DNA from 3 places in the Cytobacillus sp. FSL R5-0377 genome. Region 3 is predicted to be linked to each of the others. Evidence: predicted binding sites of a transcription regulator. Region 3 holds the regulator's gene; each other region holds the start of a gene.
The links. The regulator LexA, encoded in region 3, represses DNA repair genes until DNA is damaged. The targets are predictions, from matches to a motif close to CGAACATATGTTCG.
Positions count from the first base shown of each region.

Region 1 (4,875 bases), 290 kb from region 3:
GCTCCATAAGATCATCTATGGAACAATCAGGCTTATCCATCCGTAATATAACACCATCGATAATCTCATTTAAATGATGCGGCGGAATATCCGTTGCATACCCCGCCGAAATGCCTGTCGAGCCATTAACAAGCAAATTCGGATAAACGGCCGGCAATACGGTTGGCTCATTTGATGTATCATCAAAGTTTGGAATGAATTCAACGGTTCTTTTCTCAATATCTCTCAGCAACTCCGAAGAAAGGGGAGACAGCCGAGCTTCTGTATAACGCATGGCTGCAGGAGGATCTCCATCAATGCTCCCATTGTTTCCATGCATTTCAACTAAAAGGTTTCGAACTTTCCAATCCTGGCTCATCCGCACCATCGCGTCATAAACTGAAGTATCGCCATGCGGATGATAATTGCCGATTACATTCCCGACTGTTTTAGCGGACTTCCGGAAACCCTTCTCATGTGTGTTGCCTTCTACGTGCATGGCATAAAGAATCCGTCTTTGAACGGGCTTTAACCCATCACGTGCATCAGGAAGGGCACGATCCTGAATTATATATTTACTATAGCGTCCAAAGCGGTCGCCTAAAACATCCTCAAGAGGAAGGTCCCGGAATTTTTCAGCAGAACTCATGAGTCAACACCCTCCTCCTCTAGTACTGAAATATTTTCATTTTCAAGTATGCTGCCGTCTTCTTCAAGTCCGAATGCCACATTTGATTCGATCCATTTGCGTCGGGGTTCAACTTTATCGCCCATCAAGGTGGTCACCCGGCGTTCAGCTCTGGCTGCATCATCAATTTTAACGCGGATCAATGTGCGCGACTCAGGGTCCATCGTTGTTTCCCACAGCTGGTCGGCGTTCATTTCCCCAAGTCCTTTGTAGCGCTGGAGCATATAGCCTTTTCCCACTTTTTTTATGGTATCCTGCAGGTCATCATCACTCCATGCATATTCGATCATTTCTTTTTTGCCTGAACCTTTGCTGACCTTATACAAAGGAGGCAGCGCAATGAATACCTTTCCTGCTTCAAGCAGCGGCTTCATATACCTGTAAAAGAACGTTAGCAGGAGCACCTGAATATGCGCTCCATCAGTGTCGGCATCTGTCATGATGATCACCTTATCATAGTTGACATCGTCCAGATTAAAATCCGCTCCAACACCGGCACCAACTGCATGGATAATAGTATTGATTTCTTCATTTTTAAAAATATCCGCAAGCTTTGCTTTTTCCGTGTTGATTACTTTACCTCTAAGCGGGAGTACAGCTTGAAAACGCCTGTCCCTGCCCTGTTTGGCAGACCCTCCTGCCGAATCCCCCTCAACCAGATATAATTCATTTCTTTGAGGGTTCCGTGATTGTGCAGGAGTCAGTTTTCCCGAAAGCATTGCTTCAGATTTTTTCCGTTTTTTCCCGCTTCTTGCTTCCTCACGTGCTTTGCGGGCCGCCTCTCGTGCCTGGAAAGCCTTTATCGCCTTTTTAATTAACAGTGAGCTTGTCTCAGGGTTTTCTTCAAGGAAATAAGACAAATGCTCGGAAACTACTGAATCCACCGCAGAACGGGCTTCACTGGTCCCCAATTTGCCTTTTGTCTGGCCCTCAAACTGAAGAAGCTCCTCAGGGACACGAACAGAGATGATCGCCGTGAAACCTTCCCGAAGATCCGCTCCATCCAGGTTTTTATCTTTTTCTTTCAGCAGATTCACCTTGCGGGCATATTCATTAAAGGCCCTTGTCATCGCAGTTTTGCTCCCGGCCTCGTGCGTACCGCCGTCCTTTGTGCGGACATTGTTGACGAATGAAAGAACATTTTCCGAGTAGCCATCATTAAATTGAAAAGCAAAGTCCACTTCAATCCCATTGCTTTCGCCTTCAAAGCTTACGACAGGGTGGAGAACATCCTTTTCTTCATTTAAATATTCAACAAATGCTTCTATGCCGTTTTCATAGTGAAAAACATCATGAAAATCATTACGCTCATCGATGATTTCTATTTTCATTCCTTTTAGAAGGAAAGCAGACTCACGAAGACGCTCGCATAGAGTTTCATAATTATACGTGGTTGTCGAAAAAATCGACGGATCCGGCTTAAAGTGGATGGTAGTCCCCGATTGATTTGTTTTGCCCGTTTTTTCGAGGGTAGTAACCGGCTTACCGCCAAGTTCAAAGCGCTGTTCATACACAAAGCCGTCACGTTTAATTTTTACCACTAGCCATTCAGATAGGGCGTTGACGACAGATGCACCAACACCATGAAGCCCGCCGCTTGTCTTATAGCCTCCCTGACCAAACTTTCCTCCTGCATGAAGGACAGTCAATATGACTTCTGGAGTCGGCTTGCCCATTCTGTGCATACCTGTAGGCATTCCGCGTCCTTTATCTTGTACACTAATTGAATTATCTTTATGTATTCTAACAATGATATGATCCCCGTATCCTGCCAGTGCTTCATCGACAGCATTATCGACAATCTCATATACAAGATGGTGCAAACCCCTTGCATCCGTACTTCCAATGTACATACCCGGGCGTTTTCTAACAGCTTCAAGCCCTTCGAGTACCTGTATGGCATCATCATTGTAGTCAAAAGCTTCCTGATTTCTTGCCACGAACATACCCCTTTCATTTCCTGCAAAAACACTTGCCGCCGAAGATCACGGCATTTGAACATACCAGTACAGCCTATTTTTATTTGTAAAAAAACAGGTTGCGAACAGATGTTCTGTATTTATATTTTACCATATAAATTAGGATGGTCTATGCTTTATTTTATCTATTTATTTAGTTTTGGCAAATAAGATCTTGGGATTTAAAAGATTTATCATGATTAATTCCGTTACACGAACCCATTATTTACATGGATTTTATAAATAATAAAAAACATGAGATCTATTTAGACCTCATGCTGAGTTTACTTCGTCAGAGCATGTTCAACTTTAATGCAGCGATCCATAATGACAGTGTACCCTTTTTCTTTTAGAAAATCATATGCTTCCTGGTTTGCCACTCCAAGCTGAGCCCAGAAAATATTAGCATCTATTTCGGCAAATTCCTGCGCGATTTCCGGAAGAAACTCAGATCTCCTGAAGACATTAACGATATCTACATGCCCCTCGATGTCTTTAAGACTCGGTACTGCCTTTACACCAAGTACTTCATCAACAGAAGGATTTACTGGAATGATTTCATAGCCCGCTTTTTGCATCGCCTCTGATACCATATAGGATGTACGTTCAGGATTTCCGCTTAATCCTACAACAGCAATCCTCTTTGCCTTTTTTAAGAGGACACCGATTTCGTCCCTGCTTGGGTTTTCAATAGCCATTTTGTTGTTCCCTCCATTTTATCTGATTACTTATATATTACCTAAAAATACAAAAGCACACTAATTTATTGCTCTTTTACCCGAATATCTAGTTTAAAGAAATTCAGCGATCTCTCAACTTTAAAGCCTGCTTTTTTATAAATAGACAGCGCTTTCTCATTTGCTGTCTCTACACAAAGCTTAATGCTATTGGCTACACTATTCACAAAAAGATCATGAACCGCCATTTCAAGCAAATTCCGTCCAATGCCCTTCATCCGCTTATCAGGATCCACACCAATGAATTCAATGCTTCCTTCTTTTTCTTGACGATTGTATTCTGCATATAAATAACCATCTAATCCATTTTCATCTTCAGATGTATAGACTTTGTGATCATCATTGATCCTTTCAATAATCTCTTTTCCTGAATAATATGCACGAGGAAACAAAGTATCATGTAAATGAATAAAGTCACTATGAAGGTGAACCGGCAATAAACTGACATTTTTAAAACCGAAGCCTGAATTTTTTTTCAGTTCCATGTATGTTTGAGCCGATTGCAGAAGGAATCCATTTTTTAAAGCAAACTTGGCTGCAGCATGGTTGGAGGTATCGGCAAATAAAAAGTATGTATGCAGCTGTCCTTCGAAATAATGGAGTGCTTTTTCCCATAAATGTCCCATCAATTCAGAATCGAGAATAAAAGGTCCCCATAATTCTGCATTCCTTTTATTCAGATCAGCATCAACTCCTAGAAATCCTGCAATCGCAACATCCTTAAAGATCACGAAGGCAGCTGATTCGTTATCACTATTCAACTCTTTTAAACTATGAAGGATATCATTTTTTTCGGTCCCTAAATACCCTATATGATTCTCTGGAAAAGCGTTCTTTTCTGCTATAAATTCGGATGCCTGAATTAAATTTATTTGATCTAACATTTCGGCTTTCAAATCACCACACCCCCACTTACTTATTTTACCATAAAAAAGTAGCCGATTTGCCCTCAGCCGCATTTAGAAGATTAATATATAGCTGTCTCTAATCTTTTGAGCAGCCTCTTAATGCTTGTATTCGCTTCTCTTAACACTATTTTTTTATCTACTGTGTTCAGTTTGCGATTTTCCATCACAATCTTCCCGTTCACAATGGTAGATTCCACATCTGCACGAGTCGCTGAATAGACAATTCTTGAGATGGTATCGATATCAAATGACGGATAAACATGAAAGTCATTCAGATTCAGGATAGCAAGGTCAGCTTTCTTTCCGGGCTCTAGGCTTCCGATTTCCTGTTCCATTCCGACTGCTTTAGCTCCGCCGATCGTTGCCATTCTGAAGACGGTTCTTGCATTCATTGCTGTTGGTCCGTGGACAGGCTTCTGAATGATGGCAGCCAGTCTCATTTCGTTAAACATATCCAGATTGTTATTGCAGGGAGCCCCATCAGCACCCAGGCTGACAAAAGCCTCCTGATCGATTAATGAAGGAATCTCTGCCACACCTGAGGCCAGCTTTAAATTAGATCCTGGACAATGGCTGACCTTAACCCCACGCTCTTTAATGATTCT
Region 1 is NZ_JBBORA010000001.1:304,054-308,928, forward strand. It holds gene parC (DNA topoisomerase IV subunit A) at 1-628, opposite strand, end outside; gene parE (DNA topoisomerase IV subunit B) at 625-2,607, opposite strand; gene NSQ49_RS01545 (CoA-binding protein) at 2,910-3,323, opposite strand; gene NSQ49_RS01550 (GNAT family N-acetyltransferase) at 3,389-4,258, opposite strand; gene NSQ49_RS01555 (5'-deoxyadenosine deaminase) at 4,330-4,875, opposite strand, start outside.
Region 1: parE (DNA topoisomerase IV subunit B) is a predicted target of LexA. The motif match lies at 2,709-2,722, and genes of this name have one in related genera.

Region 2 (4,875 bases), 3.8 Mb from region 3:
CTGGTCACCTTGAATAGTCTGCGGCTTCTCAAAATAAAAAAATGAAGATATTGAGAGTGATGCTTTCGTGCATGACTCTTTTTTTGCGGTATATTTGGCTTGAATGATGATTTATCTGCCTGCAAAAAAAGAAGGAGCATTATTGCTCCTTCCCTGCACCAAGCTCTTCTGCTAATTCCATAATCGCTTTGTTGATTCTCCAGATGAAATAAAGGTGATGAATTAAATCACGCTGGGATTGCTGCCTTGTTGGCGCCAATCGTTCAATCAGTTCTCTTTCCCGGTCCAGACTATAAACAAGAGTACCATCTCCACTTTCTTTAATCAGATCCATTAATGTTTCAATATTTAATTCCAGTTTCTCCTCAATCCTTATGAACACATCGACCAGTTCATCGGGATAGTCGAATCCTTTCCGGTAGGAGGAAGCCACCAGATGCCTGGCATAGTAATTAATGGCTGAAAACATGGTGATCCACCTGTTAACGTCAGTATGGCGCGGAGATCCGGGTTTCTTTATCAGTGATTGCGCTTCAACGTTTATGGTTTTCAGCTTTTGATCCAATAAGAAGCCTTTGCCTGAAAGCTCCTTCACATTCACATCTTCCCGGAAGCTTCGCACATACGCCGTAACATACGGTTTCAGTTCTTGCAGGTAATCATTGAGCGTATCGGTCACTTTGTCCTTCGTTTTCTTTGGAAAAATAAATAGAGAAACGCCGAATGCAATGCCGGCACCGGCAATGGTATCGATCACCCTCGCACTGATAAGGGAGAATGAAATTCCGCCAAGTAAAAGATCATACATAAATGCGACCAGCATTGTAATAAACATGCTCATTAATGTATAAGACACTTCAAATAAATAAAAAGAGAAGAAAACCGCTGCAAAAATGAGCGTGATTTCCAGTACAGAATGCCCGCTGACCACTCTGGCAAGCGTAAATCCAATCACTGCCCCTAAAATCGTTCCAACTGAGCGCTGAAAACCTTTTGTATATATGCGCCCGATTGACTCGGTTCCGAGTAATACGATAAAGGCGGTCAAAAGAACCCAGTATGGCTGGTCAGGCGAAAGAATCTGCCCGGCTATGATGGATATGATGGCAGCAGTCAATGCCTGAAACGCCTTTTTGGTGGAAGGTTTTATGCTCTTATCCTCTGTAGATGTTTCTTCTCCTTCCGGTGTCTCTTCAGCTGCCTTTATTTCATTGTCTTTTACTTTATGAAGAGCCTGCTGTATGGTTATGCCACCCTCAATGACATGGTTTGCAAGGGACTCAATCCGCCTGATTAAGTAAAGCCATCCTGCCGGTTTGTCTTCCCTGTTGAACAAATCCATTATCAGCAGGCGAAGAGCCTGTACAGCAAGCTCTGCTTCACGGAGATTTTGTTCTTCATATTTATGTGCAAGAACTTCAGCGTCACGCAGAGAGCGGGTGACCCATACCAGAAGGTTTCTTAGCTCATCAATGTCAAGGGCATTCGCTTTTTTTAAGCTCCGGATGGAATCAGTCAGGGTTTCAATCAGCATTCCCGTATCAAAGATATATAATCTCAGCTGAGAAGGGGTCAGCCCGGGCCACAATTTTTGTACATCATCCTCATTGATATACTCAGACACGATTACAGCATAATCCCTGAGCTTCAGCACGTTTCTCCGCAATTCTTCCCGCTGATGAGCAGTCATGCTCTTTTCCTGAATCCCCTCAATTAAGAGATTGAATGTTAAATTACTTTGGAAATGAAAGGAGCGGATGCTTCTTTTCAGATTTTTCGAGGTGTTCTGAAAAAGGATGAAATTAAACAGGAAAGCATACGAGATCCCAATCCAGATGCCGAAGTAAAAGGAGGGAAGCTCACTGCCCGATAATTTCAGAATAGATGAGAAATAAAGAGTCATGAATCCGATCATGCATAATGAAAAATAGCGAACCCCAAAGCGGGTTAAGTAAAAACTTAAGAATATTATTAGAGCCATTGAAATATCGGTAAAGATTGTGCTTTCTGCCAGCAGTGCACCGATCGATATCCCCGCTATAGCTGAAAATCCCAGCAAGCCGGTTGTGAGCATTTTCCCTTTTTTAGAGTCATCCATCACAATCATGATGCCAAGCATGCCGGCCATTCCGGAAACAATTGCCGGAGTAAGGGCACCAGCGGCATCGGCACCAGCCAATTTCATAAGAAATAAAGTTGTAAAGACTGACGCCATTAAACTTAATGTAGCCCGTCCGGCTTTTTGAAATCGGATAAGTCCGGGGTCGGATGCCAGCATGCGTCCGAGCCACCTGTGTTTAGTTTGCAGCTGCTTCATTGTTTCACCAATCTTTTTTAGAGAGTTAAAATGTATTTTACCATTCGTACTTTTATTATCCAAATGAACCAACTTAAGCAATTTCTAATTTTTTGGTTTAAAAACAGAACAAATGTTCTATAATAGGGTATGGAGGGATTTATTATGCCGCTAAAAGATAGAGGAAAAATAAAATGGCAGCCTGCTCACTTCATGCCGGAACATCGGGCGATGCTAAAGAATTTGGAAAGGGAACAACTGGCGCAAAGCAAGCCCAAAATTGATGAATACGAATTGGAGGAGTTTGAAAACAAAATTCATTATGCAATGGAATTTGCTTTTCAGTTGAAAGTAAAAGTCTGGAGGGAAGGATTTTTCCGCGAGTATAAAGGGAGAATAAACAGACTGGATGGCATAAGCAGAAAGATCTATATGGAATTGGAGAGCGGGGATCTTGAGAAGATCAGCTTTGACGAAATAGCCGGGGCAGTAGTGGAAGAATGAATAATCTTTGTTAGATGGTGAAAAGCTATTTGAAAAATGACCAATAGGAGCTGTTTATGTATAAGCTGAAGCCGCTAAAGCTCAAAACAGAAAAATTTGATAAGGGCCAAAAGCTGACCTCTGCGGAAATGGGTAAGCTGTGGGCAACGTATATGGGGAATAGCATGTCAGCAAATATTCTGCGCTATTTCCTTAAGCATGTTGAAGACAAAGATATTAAATTTGTCCTCCAAAACGGGCTTTATTTAAGTGAATCTTTTTTGAATGATATATCAGCTATTTTAGAACAGGAAGATTTTCCGATTCCCATAGGCTTTACAGACAAGGATGTTAATCTTGATGCTCCAAGACTGTTTGAAGACGAATTTTTTTTGCATTACATAAAATATGCAGCCAAGGCGGGATTAAGCCTGTACGGGGTCGCAATACCTTTAGTTATGAGGGAAGATGTTCTTGATTTTTTTATGAGTGCATCAAAGACAACTGGGGAGCTTCTGGTACAGATCAACAAGGTGTTAATCGAAAAGGGCTTGCTCATAAAGCCTTCCCTGGCTGCGTGTGCCTAATAAAGTGAAATTTATAGAAAATCCAAGTTATTTTAAAGGTTTTTTAGGAGAGGTGCGGCCATTGCATGCACTCGAAATAACACATTTATACGATAATATAGAAAATAACGTCACCAGCAAAGCGCTCTTAATCGGCTTTTCGCAGGTAGCAAAAGATGTAAAGGTACAAAACCTGCTAATAAAAGGATTGGAGATAACAGAAAAAACAGTCGACCAGTTGAGAGAAAAGCTTCATAAAGAGAATTTGCCGTCTCCCTCGGTATTAGACCATTTAGTTACAGATTCTGCATTTGCTCCTTTTTCCGATAAATTGATGCTGTTCCATAAGGCAGACATGTTCTCCATGAAAATCAGATCATTTGCCAATTCGGCTGCTGTTAATGGAAGACGGGATCTGGCTCTTCTTTATGCTAAGTCTATCATGAAAGTAACTGCATTTTCAGAAGACGCTGGGAATTTAATGATTCAGAAAAGCTGGCTTGAACAGCCTCCTCACGCGGAGAATAACTCTATGGGGAATTAGTTTAATATTGCAGCAGACTCGGGGAACTCTCCCCGGGTTTTTATATTGACCGCAAAACCTGCATAATTTTCAATTTTTAGATATAATGGAGGAAAGGAGTGAGCGGTATATTACATCAAACATTTTTTCGTTATAAGGGGACTTATCAATGAATGAATTGTTAACGGATTTAATTGAGGATATGCAAAAGTCTAACGGAGGCCATATTCTTTACCACTATGATGACATGGATTGCTATATCCAAAATGCTGTCTCCTACATAACTGCCGGTATAAGATGCGGCGGACATGTCTTGTTTGTGGATAATGACCGCCATTATTTTCATATTGATAAAGAATTAACTAATTTGTTAGGAAAAGAGGAATTAAGCAGGGTTCACTTTATGAATAATTATGATTTTTATTACTCCAACGGTAATTTTAATCCTGATACAGTGTTCAGTTTTTTTCTTAAAAACATTCAGCCTTATTTAGATAGAAGCCATAAGATATTTACATGGGGTCTGGTCGAATGGGGAAATGTGAAGGACTACATTCCATTAGTGGAACAATATGAAAAGAATATAGACAAAGCCATTGCTCAGCAGGGCCTGATTTCCCTGTGTGCCTATGATAACTGCAGCACCCCTCTGGAATTAAAGGAAAGTCTGCTGCGCTGTCATGATGTGCTTATAACAGATAAAGAGTATAAATACCTTTAAAATAATTGCAGGAGAAACCGATGGAAAAGATTACTTTTCAAGATATTTATAAACCGGGACATACAGTTCTCGAAAATGCACTATTTATTCACAACCATAACCCTGACATGCTCCTTCAGTATGACAGCAATTTTATTTCCTTTAAAAGAATGCCTTCCGTTCAGGAGTTTGAGGAGGCGCATCAGTATCTGCGGGATTTTCATCAGAAATATGGCCAAAAGCATGTTAGATTTTATTTTCCGGATGACGAGGAGCTTTCTGAAGAGCTTTTGGCGTACTTTCAGAA
Region 2 is NZ_JBBORA010000001.1:4,349,521-4,354,395, forward strand. It holds gene NSQ49_RS22175 (heavy metal translocating P-type ATPase) at 1-45, shown strand, start outside; gene NSQ49_RS22180 (FUSC family protein) at 140-2,317, opposite strand; gene NSQ49_RS22185 (YolD-like family protein) at 2,462-2,800, shown strand; gene NSQ49_RS22190 (DUF3231 family protein) at 2,857-3,366, shown strand; gene NSQ49_RS22195 (DUF3231 family protein) at 3,428-3,889, shown strand; gene NSQ49_RS22200 (MEDS domain-containing protein) at 4,038-4,589, shown strand; gene NSQ49_RS22205 (GNAT family N-acetyltransferase) at 4,610-4,875, shown strand, end outside.
Region 2: NSQ49_RS22185 (YolD-like family protein) is a predicted target of LexA. The motif match lies at 2,423-2,436, and genes of this name have one in related genera.

Region 3 (4,875 bases):
TGGTTCATAAAGCGCGTCCAAAGAGTATAAGCCATTGGAGCAGCTCCCATTGGCATGCCCGGATGGCCGGAATTTGCCTTTTCAATGGCGTCAATTGATAAAGTACGAATGGAACTGATGGATAGTTCATCTGTGTGATTAAACATTCAATACATCCTTTCGAGTAGAAATTCTTCACTCTTATAATATTATCGGGTGTCCCTTATTTTCACAACCAATAGGGTTAGGTAAAGGACAAAAAGCCGGTTTGTTACTATATTGACACAAAAACACCCGGCATATGTAAAAAAAGCGGAGACAGGCAGTAATACCATCTCCTCTATTAAAAGAAGGAATACAGCACAGTGTATCCCTTGCAATTATATTATTAGTGAAGGCGATTTTTATTTTGGAATTCCTTCAGCTTTTTCGGTGTTACATCATTCCCTTTCGGATCAACGATTGTAACGCCTTTCAGCGTGTTTAACATGCCTGAGCGGAAAGTCTCCAAATACTCTTTGCGCAGCGAGGTCTGTTCTTTCGCTTCTGCTTCAGTCAGTCCGGATTCCTTGGCCTTCTTTGCCAATTCATTAATTCGGGCAAGTTTTTGTTTAGGCAGCATTTATTAAAACTCCTTTATATCAAAAGTTTACCTTTGAATAATCTGATGGAAGTTTTTATTATACAGCAGCTTCAGTTATGGAACAATACTGAAACTCAAATGCCATCATACTAAAAATGAGCACTTTTGACAAGAAAAGTGCTCTACTCTGAAAGTGAATCAATATATTCTTTATACCTTCTGTGGACAGTTGCTTTGGAAATATTATAGCCGAATCCCCTTAATGTCGCAGCAATCTCGGCAAATGTTAACTCGTTTTTCCTCAGCCGGATAATTTCCTCTATCGGCACCTCTATTCTTTCCCTGCCGCCACTTGCTCCCTGATTACTTAGGTTTTTCTCGGGCCTGTACCCTTTATCAACAGCCCGCTGCATGCCGCGTCTAATTTTGATGTTATGCAGCTTTCTCTGATACTCCTCTACCATTCCTACTATGCTCAGGACCATCGAATCTGATTCTGAAAGCTCCAGTTTGCCATTATTCGAGATGCTGTATAACTGGACTTCTTCTTTTAAAATACAATGGAGGATCGCAATTTTGGCATTCCCCCTCCCCAGCCTGGTTTCATCCTGGATGAGGACCACCTTTATCTCCTTGTTTTTAATTAAGTCTAAAAGCTCCAATATACCGTCCCTTTCAAGATCGTATCCGCTTGCCTGTTCGCGGATGACCTTGACTACTTCAAAGCCATTTTTTCCCGCCAGGTTCAAAAGCTCTTCTTCCTGCCTAGAAAGGGACGTTTCCTGAGTTTCCTTTGTTGTACTAACTCTGCAGTAAATAATTGCTTTCATAACTTCTCCTTATTCGTTAAGGTCTGAGCTGGCAAGCTCTTTATATGGCTGGTCATCCAGAGCTTTTACTGGAATGACAATTTCATCACCCGGAAAAATCCTTCCTGCCGCTATCCCATTATTTTGTTCAACCCAATTAATAAATTGATCTGTTGACATTGAATGCTCGGCAGAAAAATTTTCAGCAATCTTCCATAATGAATCCCCTTCTGCAACAGTGACTTTCACAAACTTTTCCGTATCAGGTGCTTCTATCTGTATGAGCATTATAAGCGATGCCGCCAAGCTCAAAACGAAGAGAATAATAGCATAAGAATATGATTTCCACAATTTGTTCAGCATAATTAACCACCCTCAAGAGAATATATGTTCGCATTTGATGTTTTTATTATAGACCGAACGTTTGTTTTGTGTCAATAAAAATTCGAACTTATGTTTGTATCATATGGTAATTGATGCTATAATTGAGACAACAAAAACACATACGAGGTGCGTAAAGATGGTGAAACTATCAAAAAGGCAGCAAGATATATTGGAGTTTATTAAAGAAGAAGTTAAGTTGAGAGGATATCCTCCTTCTGTAAGGGAAATTGGGGAAGCAGTCGGCCTGGCTTCAAGCTCAACTGTTCACGGTCATCTCGCCAGGCTTGAAAGCAAAGGGCTGATCCGCAGAGACCCTACTAAACCGCGCGCCATTGAGATTTTAGATATGGACGAAGCTTCAAATATCCCCAAGATCAGTGCAGTCAATGTTCCGATCGTTGGTAAAGTAACCGCAGGGCAGCCGATAACGGCAATTGAAAATGTTGAAGAATATTTTCCGCTTCCGGAAAGAATGGCACCTGCTGACGAGCATGTATTCATGCTTGAAATCATGGGAGAAAGTATGATTGAAGCAGGGATCCTTGATGGAGACTATGTAATCGTAAAACAGCAGAGCACTGCCAATAATGGAGATATCGTAGTTGCCATGACAGAGGAAGACGAAGCAACTGTTAAGAGATTCTTTAAAGAAAAAGACTTTATTCGTCTACAGCCAGAAAACTCCACAATGGAACCGATTATTCTCCGCAATGTTTCTATTCTTGGGAAAGTGATAGGCGTATACCGTCATATGCATTGATAGATTGTTAAAAAGCAGGCACCTCAGCCTGCTTTTTGTTTTTTTCCAATTTCAAGAAGGATATCAGTTCCTATTACCTGGTACTATCAGCAAAACGGTACGAAAGTAACTGATACTTTTCTTTTAGCATAAGGTTACAGTCATGTATGACTAATTTATCATTCAGAAAATTCGGTATTTTTATGCATATTATTTTATATTCATTTTCTATATAATGGTAATACACCGAGAATCAACCTAAGGTCGCTTTTCAAAAAATCTCGACTTTAGGAGTGTGAAGAAAAAATGTTTTTGAACATTACCTTCGCTTTGTTGATTGGTGGGCTGGTTGGTGTCGTTGGACATATTCGGAAAGAAGGCAAAATGGTTAAACCCAGAAGGACAAAAAAATTCATCTATCTGGGGGTCTTTGAAGAGGTAATCATGGGGGCTTTAGCGGCTGTTTTTTTGGTCGTTTCTTCAGATCCTGACTCTGCCTTAAAGGTAGTTCTCCTGGCAGTGATTGCAGGATTTGGAGGAGATGCACTGCTGACATGTCTCGATTTCTTAAAAATAAGACATAAAGAATAGAGAGATGCAGACGATATTTCTAGAAAAACCTCGTTCATCGCTGAGCGGGGTTTTTTATGTGCTCACTTGCGGAATCTTAAGTTCCCTAACTTTCAAAGTCATTTTTGTATGGATAACAATATGAAAAAAGCTTAGACTCTTCATTCAAAAAAGTCACGTTTTCTTGAATGAAGAGCACAGCAAGCTCGGTCAACTGTAAGGTACTCAATAATGTTGAAGGCTATTTATCTGGCCATTGTCGATTCTCTTACTAACAAACTTGGTTCTAGCTGAATTTTCTTTCTCTCAGATAATGGAACTTTCCCTTCAATCTTATCAATTAATATTTCACATGCCTTTCTCCCCATTTCAATAATGGGAGTAGAAATCGTGGTAAGCGGCGGATCTATTATGGACCCTAAGTAAACACCTTCATAGCCGCTTATGGAAATATCATGCGGGATAGAAAGACCTAATTTTTTGACAATCACATAGACAAAGGATGCCGTAATATCATTACAGACAAATAATGCTGTCGGACGATTGGTTTGTTTTAAGCACTCTAATAGCTGCGGATTCTCAGCCATAACTGTTTTGGAATCCGTATGATTATAGTTCGCTAAATTAAAAGGAACGAATAAATGCTCTTCAATAGGCAATCCATTTTCTTTTAAAGCATTTTTATAACCTTGCATTCTATTCACAACTTCTGAGGACGACTCTAAATGCTTATCGAATACAAATGCAATTTTCTTATGCCCCAGTTCAATTAAGTGCTTGGTCATTTTATAGCCGCCGGCAAGGTCATCACAAACCACATGATCAGCCTCTAATTCCTTGAAATACTTTGTATATAATACAAATGGAATGTTTGATTTTTGCAGGCGTTTATACGTCTCCACTTCATTGCAATGAAAAGCAAGAAATCCATCTACCATCATATGCCTGTATTTTTCAATAAGAGACTTCTCTACCTTGCTATCACATTCTGCAGGGCCAATGGAGATTGTATAGCCCCTTTCCATTGCATAGGGAATCGCCCCTTTAAGAAACTGATTTTGGTAATCATCATGTAAATAACCGCCTATTAGAAGGCCGATAATATGTGAACGGCCGCTATTTAGCCCCTGAGCCATACGATTGGGTATATATCCCAATTCAGCAGCTATATCTTTAATTTTATTAGCCGTGCTGGCACTGATCGATTTATCACCTCTAAGGGCTAAGGAAACGGTCATTTTTGACACACCAGCAATTTTTGCAATATCTTCTAATTTTACACGCTTCTTGATGGAACTCCCCTCCGACCATTGATGCCATTTAAGAATAATTGTATTATATCTAGCAATGCTTGACAATTTTATTTGAAGTTAATACCACTTATGTTTTTTAAAAATTCAGAATTTAATTGAGCATAACATATATTTATGGTAAACTAAAATTGTTACTTTACCGTTAAAGTAATCGTTATTTATTTTTTGTTAATCTACTTTACCGGTAAAACCAACGCAGTCATATAAAAAAAGGAGTGGATTGGTTGAAAACTAAATTGAAAGGCGCATCTATAATACTTACTAGTGCAGTTCTATTAGGTACTTCTTTCCTCAATTTTTCTCCGCTGGGTGCCATTGCGAAAGATGAAGGGAAAGTCGGGCAAAGCTACGGAAAAGTGAATCAAAATAATGTTAAATCTGTTCCAAATGCAAAGAAAAAAGATCAAAAGGATACCATTGTAACACCTGAAGAGAGTACTTTTTTTTCAACCGTATCCATCGAAGAGAACTCTTCTTATAACACTCCGAGTGATGGGG
Region 3 is NZ_JBBORA010000001.1:593,216-598,090, forward strand. It holds gene tkt (transketolase) at 1-146, opposite strand, end outside; gene NSQ49_RS02925 (DUF896 domain-containing protein) at 368-601, opposite strand; gene NSQ49_RS02930 (YneB family resolvase-like protein) at 745-1,392, opposite strand; gene yneA (cell division suppressor protein YneA) at 1,402-1,734, opposite strand; gene lexA (transcriptional repressor LexA) at 1,892-2,515, shown strand; gene NSQ49_RS02945 (DUF4257 domain-containing protein) at 2,801-3,085, shown strand; gene NSQ49_RS02950 (LacI family DNA-binding transcriptional regulator) at 3,310-4,422, opposite strand; gene NSQ49_RS02955 (hypothetical protein) at 4,602-4,875, shown strand, end outside.